Regions from separate parts of the Streptomyces sp. NPDC104371 genome, predicted to be linked through region 2. Evidence: riboswitches for the same ligand, from Rfam matches in the RefSeq annotation. Region 2 holds a riboswitch; each other region holds the start of a gene.

Evidence for each region. A riboswitch is a leader RNA that binds a small molecule or an ion and turns the genes downstream of it on or off. The one in region 2 is predicted to bind thiamine pyrophosphate.
Region 1: it holds a riboswitch for thiamine pyrophosphate, as region 2 does, so the genes downstream of both, thiO (glycine oxidase ThiO) here and ACZ60T_RS01050 (purine-cytosine permease family protein) in region 2, are expected to answer to the same signal.
Region 3: it holds a riboswitch for thiamine pyrophosphate, as region 2 does, so the genes downstream of both, thiD (bifunctional hydroxymethylpyrimidine kinase/phosphomethylpyrimidine kinase) here and ACZ60T_RS01050 (purine-cytosine permease family protein) in region 2, are expected to answer to the same signal.

What each region holds. Positions count from the first base shown of each region.
Region 1 is NZ_JBVJNF010000004.1:375,594-377,851, forward strand. It holds gene thiO (glycine oxidase ThiO) at 1-988, opposite strand, end outside; TPP riboswitch at 986-1,098, opposite strand; gene ACZ60T_RS15820 (NAD(P)/FAD-dependent oxidoreductase) at 1,205-2,258, shown strand, end outside.
Region 2 is NZ_JBVJNF010000001.1:207,834-210,091, reverse strand. It holds gene ACZ60T_RS01050 (purine-cytosine permease family protein) at 1-1,250, opposite strand, end outside; TPP riboswitch at 1,242-1,335, opposite strand; gene ACZ60T_RS01045 (hypothetical protein) at 1,566-2,030, shown strand; gene ACZ60T_RS01040 (hypothetical protein) at 2,027-2,227, shown strand; gene ACZ60T_RS01035 (FUSC family protein) at 2,194-2,258, opposite strand, start outside.
Region 3 is NZ_JBVJNF010000003.1:646,059-648,316, reverse strand. It holds gene bla (class A beta-lactamase) at 51-977, opposite strand; TPP riboswitch at 1,102-1,196, shown strand; gene thiD (bifunctional hydroxymethylpyrimidine kinase/phosphomethylpyrimidine kinase) at 1,188-2,018, shown strand; gene lexA (transcriptional repressor LexA) at 2,039-2,258, opposite strand, start outside.

The DNA.
Region 1 (2,258 bases), on a different contig from region 2:
GGCCGAGCAGCGGCGCGTTGTCCGGGGAGCCGGGCCGCAGCCCCGCACAGGTCTCGGTGAGCGGCAGTTCGGTGATCCCCGGGACCAGTTCGTGCGCGTCCCGCAGCAGGGCGTACACCCCGCCCGCGGTGACCGTCGTGTCCCAGCCCAGCTCCTCGCTGGTCGCGCCGATCACCAACTCGCCGTTCTCCCGTGGCACCAGATAGACCTGGCTGCCGCGGACCACGGCGCGCACGGTGCGGCTCAGGAACGGCGCCCACCGGCCGGGCACGGTCAGCCGCAGCACCTGCCCCTTCACCGGGCGTACGGGCGGCAGGACGCCGTCCGGGACGCCCGCGAGCCGCCCGCTGAGACTGCCTGCCGCGAGGACGACCTGGCCCGCGGCGAGGTCGGTGCCCTCGGCGGTCCTGACCCCGGTGGCCCGCTCCCGTGCGACCGAGAGCCGTTCGGCCCGCACCCGGTGGAAGACCACTCCGGTGCGTTCGCAGGCCGCCACCAGGGTGTCGGCCAGGCGCCGCGGGTCGATCTGGTGGTCGCCGTCGACCCGCAGCCCGCCGCGCACGCCCGGCGCGAGCATCGGTTCCAGGCGTCGGCACTCGCGCCCGTTCAGCCACTGCGACGCGAGGCCCGAGCGCTCGTGCAGGGCGTGCAGTTCGCGCAGTTGGGCGCGGTCGTCGGCGTCGAGCGCGGCGATGAGCGTGCCGCATCTGCGGTAGCCGAGGTCGTGGCCGGTGGCCTCGGTCAGTTCGGCGGCGAAGTCCGGATAGCGGCGCGCCGAGGCCAGATTGAGGCCGAGCAGGCTCTCCTCGCCGTAGTGCAGCTCGCTGACCGCGGCGAGCATCCCGGCGGCCACCCGCGCCGCCCCGCCCCCCGGCTCGGGGTCCACGACGGCCGTGGCCAGCCCGCGCTGCGCGGCGCGCCAGGCCGTGACCAGGCCGATGATCCCGCCCCCGATGACGAGGACGTCTGAGGTACGTGGAGACGACATGGGCGTCCAGCCCCTCCCTTCGCCGGCATGACCCGGATCAGGTTCCTACGGTCGGAGGCCGTCCAGCCTCCCTCTCAGCCCGGTACGTCCGGGCTCCCGCGTGTGCTTGTACGGTGGCCACCCTATTGCCCCCGCGGACCGGGGGACGAGCGAGGTGGAGCAGGTCACCCCGCACGCCCCCGCACTGACGGGCCGTCAGATGTCTAAGGTGATCAGGTGAGCGAGCAGACGCAGGCACGGGGCGGATCGGCACGGCGCGTCGTCGTCGTGGGCGCGGGCATGGCCGGGGTGCAGACCGCGGTCGCCCTGCGGGAACAGGGGTTCTCGGGCACGGTGACGCTGATCGGCGCGGAGCCGCACCAGCCGTACGACAGGCCGCCGCTGTCCAAGGCCGTGCTGCTCGGCAAGGCCGAGGGCTCCGCCTTCGACGTCGACTTCGAGTCCCTGGACATCGAACTCCGCCTGGGCTGTGAGGCGCTCGGCGTGCGCCCCGGCGACCATGAACTGGACACCGCCGAGGGCCCCGTCCCGTACGACGTCCTGGTCCTCGCCACGGGCGCGGAGCCGATCCGGCTGCCGAGCGCGGAAGGCGTTCCCGCCGTGCATCTGCTGCGGACGCTGGACGACGCGGAGCGGCTGCGGCCGGTCCTCGCCGAGCAGCACGACATCGTGGTGGTGGGCGCGGGCTGGATCGGCGCCGAGTTCGCCACCGCCGCGCGCGAGGCGGGGTGCGCGGTGACCGTGGTGGAGGCCGCGGACCGGCCGCTCGCGGGGGCGCTGCCCGCCGAGGTGGCCGCGCCGATGGTGGCCTGGTACGCGGAGAGCGGGGCCGAGCTGCGCGTGGACGCGCGCGTGGAGCGCGTCGAGGCGGGGGCCGTGGTGCTCGACGACGGCTCCCGGGTGCCCGCGGGCGCGGTGGTCGTGGGGGTCGGGGCCCGGCCGGCCACGGCGTGGCTCGCCGGTTCGGGGATCGCGCTCGGCGACCGGGGCGAGGTGCTGGCGGACGCGTGTCTGCGCACATCGGCGCCGGACGTGTACGCGGTCGGGGACTGCGCGTCCTTCCCGTCGGGGCGCTACGCGGAACGCCTGCTGGTCCACCACTGGGACAACGCGCTCCAGGGCCCGCGCACGGTGGCCGCGAACGTCATGGGCGAGGTACCGGCGGTCTACGACCCGGTGCCGTACTTCTGGTCGGAGCAGTTCGGCCGCTTCGTGCAGTACGCGGGCCACCACACCGCCGCCGACACGCTGGTGTGGCGCGGGGACCCGG
Region 2 (2,258 bases):
ATGGCGAACGCGAGCAGCGCGGGCCGGGCGGGTCGCGGCCGGGCGGTCTCGACGGCGAGTTCGACCGGGGCGCCGCCCCGTGCCCGTGCCCGTGCGAGCCAGTCGACGATGACGATCGCCACGAACCCGGGGATCCAGTAGCCGACGAACAGCAGCACGTTCTGGAAGCGGGCCGTGGTGTCGGCGGCGTGCATCCACAGCACCAGAGGGAAGCCGAGCACGGCGGCGAGGGCGGCGGCCACCGGACGCGGAAGCCGCACCCCGACGGTTTGCAGTGCCAGGGAGCCGCTGTAGTCGTTCATGGCGTTGCTGCACAGAGCCGCCAACGCCACGGCGAGCAGCCCGAACGCGCCCAGCGGCCCGCCGCCCAGCAACTTGTCCACGCCCGCGGCCGTCTGGTCGGTCATGACAGACGCGCCCCACAACCCGAGTGTCTGGACGGCCGTGAAGGACACCACGAGGCCGAGCAGGGTGCACCAGAACATGCGGGGCCGTGAGGTGGTGGGCGGCAGGTAGCGGCTGAAGTCGCTGGCGTACGGGGCCCAGGAGAGCGCCAGGCTCAGGGCGACAGTGCTGGTCAGGATGGCCGCACCGGCCCGGTCGGCGCCGTGTGCGGGGCCGGTGCCGACGGGGTGGACACCGTCGAGGAGCCGCCAGGCGATCAGCGCGAACGCGGCGGCGAGCACGAAGGTCATGACGCTCTGGAGCCGGTGAATGGCCTCGTAACCCAGTACGCCGAGGGCGCCTTGGGCCAGCATCATGACCAGGACGCCGAGCCAGAACGGCCAGCCGCACAGCCGTGCCAGCGCGTCCCCGCCGAACAGTCCGATCAGCGCGTCCCAGGCGACCGTGGACAGCCACTGGAGCATGCCGGGCACTGCCACGCCCCGGCCGAACGCGAGCCGGGCCAGGGGCAGTTGACCGGCCCCGGTCCGGCTTCCCCAGGTGCCCAGGTATGCGGTGGGCACCGCCCCGACCACGGTGCCCACCACGACGGCCGTGAGCGCGGTGGCGAAGTCCAGGCCGAGGGCGATGCCGACGGTCCCGGTGAACACACCGGTCATGGTCAGATTGGGGGCGAACCATACGGTGAACAGGCGCCCGGGACCGCCGTAGCGACCGCTCTCGGGGACCGGCTCGATGCCGTGCGCCTCGATGTGGAGATCGCCGGGGGCCGCGGGCATCCGTCCGTTGAAGACGGCCCGCTGGTCGTCGGCGGGCACCCCGCCGGGAACATGCGCCAAAGGCATGGAAGACATCCCTCCGCCAGTACGAACTGGTTCAGGTTCAACGGGTGTGATCTCAGCCCTCGTTGGGGCACCCCGTGTCCGGTACGACCGACAGGGTAACCCCTCGTCCTGACACGTCCGTCGCCGCGGTCGGTTCTCCGCTCCGCTGTGCCCGCGGTGGCGCTCCTCCCTCGGCATGCGCCGTCACACGGACGTGATTACTCTTTGTGGGCGTGCGATTCCGCAGTGAAGTCGTGGTGTCGCCGCACCGGCCCGGCAGGAACCGGCACGGCCCGAGGAAGCTCCTGGCAGCCGCCTCGAATCGGAGGAGCCCCCATGAGGAATCGTGTTCTCTCCTGCTCTGTGCCCCTCGCCGCCACCACCGGCCTGCTGACCGGGCAGACGGCGCCGGCTGTGGCGGACGCCCCGTCGACGGCCGTCCGGACCAGCTCCCGAACAGCGGTCGGCACGCAGTACAACACGACCCACGTATACGTCCGACCAGGCACCATGCCAGCCTTCGCCGCCGCGTGGAAGGCCACCTTCGGCGGCACCAGCACCGCCGTCTCGGTCACCGACGTCACCCCCACCCCGAGCCGGACCAAGTCCCAGCTCCTCTTCTCGCCCGTCGGCACCCTGTCGGTCTTCGACTTCCAGACGCCCGTCCCGTACCCGTTCGGGGCGGAGCGCACCGGGTGGCTGGTGACGAGCATGCCCGCGGGGATCCAGCAGGCCCGTGCCAGCGGCGCGGCCACCGCATCCGTGTCACCTCCCCCTTCGGCAGGACCGTCATCTCGGTGACCAACGGACACCTGCCCTACCCGTACGGGCGCGAGGTCACCGGCTACCGGGTGGCGAACCTCGCGGCGACCCTGAGCAAGGCCGAGGCCGCCGGTGCCACCGTGCTGTCGGGTCCCCACCGCTCGGGCGGACGTGACAGCGCCGTCGTGCGGTTCCCCGGCGGCTACATCGCCGAGATCCACGACGTCTCTCGCTGACCTCGCCTGCGGTGCGTGCCCGCGTAGTCCA
Region 3 (2,258 bases), on a different contig from region 2:
GGGTTGCCACGTTCTGCCCTTCGGCGACGGCGGGCCCGGGGGCCCTCGGCTCAGGTGAGGTCGGCGACGATCCGGCGGGTGGCTTCCGTGATCAGGGACTCACGGGGCGGTGTGTGGTAGCCGGGCCGGTCGGACATGAGGGCCAGTACGAGCGGGGCGCTGCCGGTCGGCCATACGAGGGCGACGTCATTGGCCCTGCCGTAGTCACCGGTACCGGTCTTGTTGGCGACCTTCCACCCTCGGGGCAGCCCGGCCCGGATGCGCCGGGGGCCTTCGTTGCGTTCGAGCCAGTCCTTGAGCAGGGCGCGCTTGTCCGCGCTCAGCGCGTCGCCGAGCAGCAGCTTCTGGTGGTCGGTGGCGATCGCCCGGGGGGTGGTGGTGTCGCGCGGGTCCTCGATGCCGTGCCGGTTCAGCTCGGGCTCGTAGTCGTCCATCCTGCTGTGGGGATCGCCGAGTTCGCGCAGATAGGCGGTCAGCTTCGCCGGGCCCCCGAGGTCGCGCATCAGCAGGTTCGCGGCCGTGCCGTCGCTGTAGCGGAGGGCGGCGTCGCACAGTTGCCTGATGGTCATGCCGGTCGCGGTGTGGTCCTTGGTGATCGGCGAGATGGAGTTGACGTCGGCCTCGGTGTAGGTGACGTGGTGGTCCAGGTGGGCGAGCGGGTTACGGTGCAGGACCGCCGCCGCGGCGAACGTCTTGAAGGTGGAGCAGAACGCGAAGCGTTCGTCGGCGCGGTAGGCCATGGTGGCACCGCTGCCGGTCGCCAGCGCGTAGACGCCGAGCCGCGCACCGTGCTCGCGTTCGAGCTCCGCGCACCACGAAGCGTCCACCGTGGGGGCGGGGGAACGGGAGGGGCCGCGTCCCTGCGTCGGAGGCGACGTGGGCGCCGAGCGTTCCTCCGCGCCGCAGCCCGCCAGGGGCAGCAGCGCCGCGGTCGCCAGGAACGCGCGACGGGACGGCCCGAACTCTCCGAAGGACATACGACGTCACCTTCTTTCGTCTGACCCGAGCTCGACCCGAGTTCGACCCGACTCAACGCGCCCGGCAGCGCACAGGTTACGCACAGAACCGCCGATCGCCCCTCCGCACCGCTCTGTTACCGTGGTCCGCGACGCGGGGTGCCCGAACACCGGGCTGAGATCACACCCGTTGAACCTGATCTAGTTCGGACTAGCGAAGGGACGTCGTCGTTGACTGCTGTTCCCAAGGTGCTGTCGATCGCCGGCACCGATCCCAGCGGTGGCGCGGGAATCCAGGGCGATCTGAAGACGTTCTCGGCCCTCGGTGGCTACGGCATGGCCGTGATCACCGGGTTGGTCGCCCAGACCACCACGGGTGTACGCGAGATACTCGAGGTGCCCGCGGCGTTCGTCCACGCGCAGTTGGAGACGCTGCTGACCGACGTCCCCGCGGACGCGGTGAAGATCGGCATGCTGGGCGAGGCGTCGGTCATCCATGCCGTCGCCGAGGCGCTGGACCGGTTCTCCCCTCCGTATGTGGTGCTCGACCCGGTCATGGTGGCCACGAGCGGCGACCGGTTGCTGGCAGCGGACGCGGTGGCCGCGCTGCGTGAGGTCCTGCTGCCCCGCGCCGATCTGATCACGCCGAACCTGCCCGAGGCGGCGGACCTGTTGGGCGACCGGTCGGCCACCGGCGTCGCGGAAATGCGCGATCAGGTACGGCGGTTGCACCGGCTCGGGGCCCGGCGCGTACTGCTGAAGGGCGGCCATCTGGACGGCGGCACCTGTGTGGACGTCTACAGCGCGGGCGAAGGCCCGGTCGAGATCGCGGTGCCGCGGATCCCGACACGTCATACCCATGGCACCGGTTGCACCCTGTCCTCGGCGATCGCGGCGCTACGGCCCCGCAGTTCGGACTGGCTCACGGCCGTCCGGGAGGCCAAGGACTACCTCACGGGGGCCCTGCGCGCCGCCGACACCCTGCATGTCGGACAGGGACACGGGCCGGTCCACCACTTCCACGCGCTCTGGCGGGACGAAGGGCACGCTCTGGCGCGGTGAACGGGCCCGGACACCACGGCTCACAGCATCCGCAGCACGCCCACGACCTTGCCGAGGATCCGCGCCCGGTCGCCGCGGATCGGCTCGTAGGCCGGGTTGCGGGGCATGAGCCACACCTGCCCGTCCTGGCGGCGCAGTTGCTTGACGGTGGCCTCGTCACCGAGGAGCGCGGCGACGATATCGCCGTGGTCGGCGCTGTCCTGTCGGCGGACGGTGACGATGTCGCCGTCGCAGATGGCC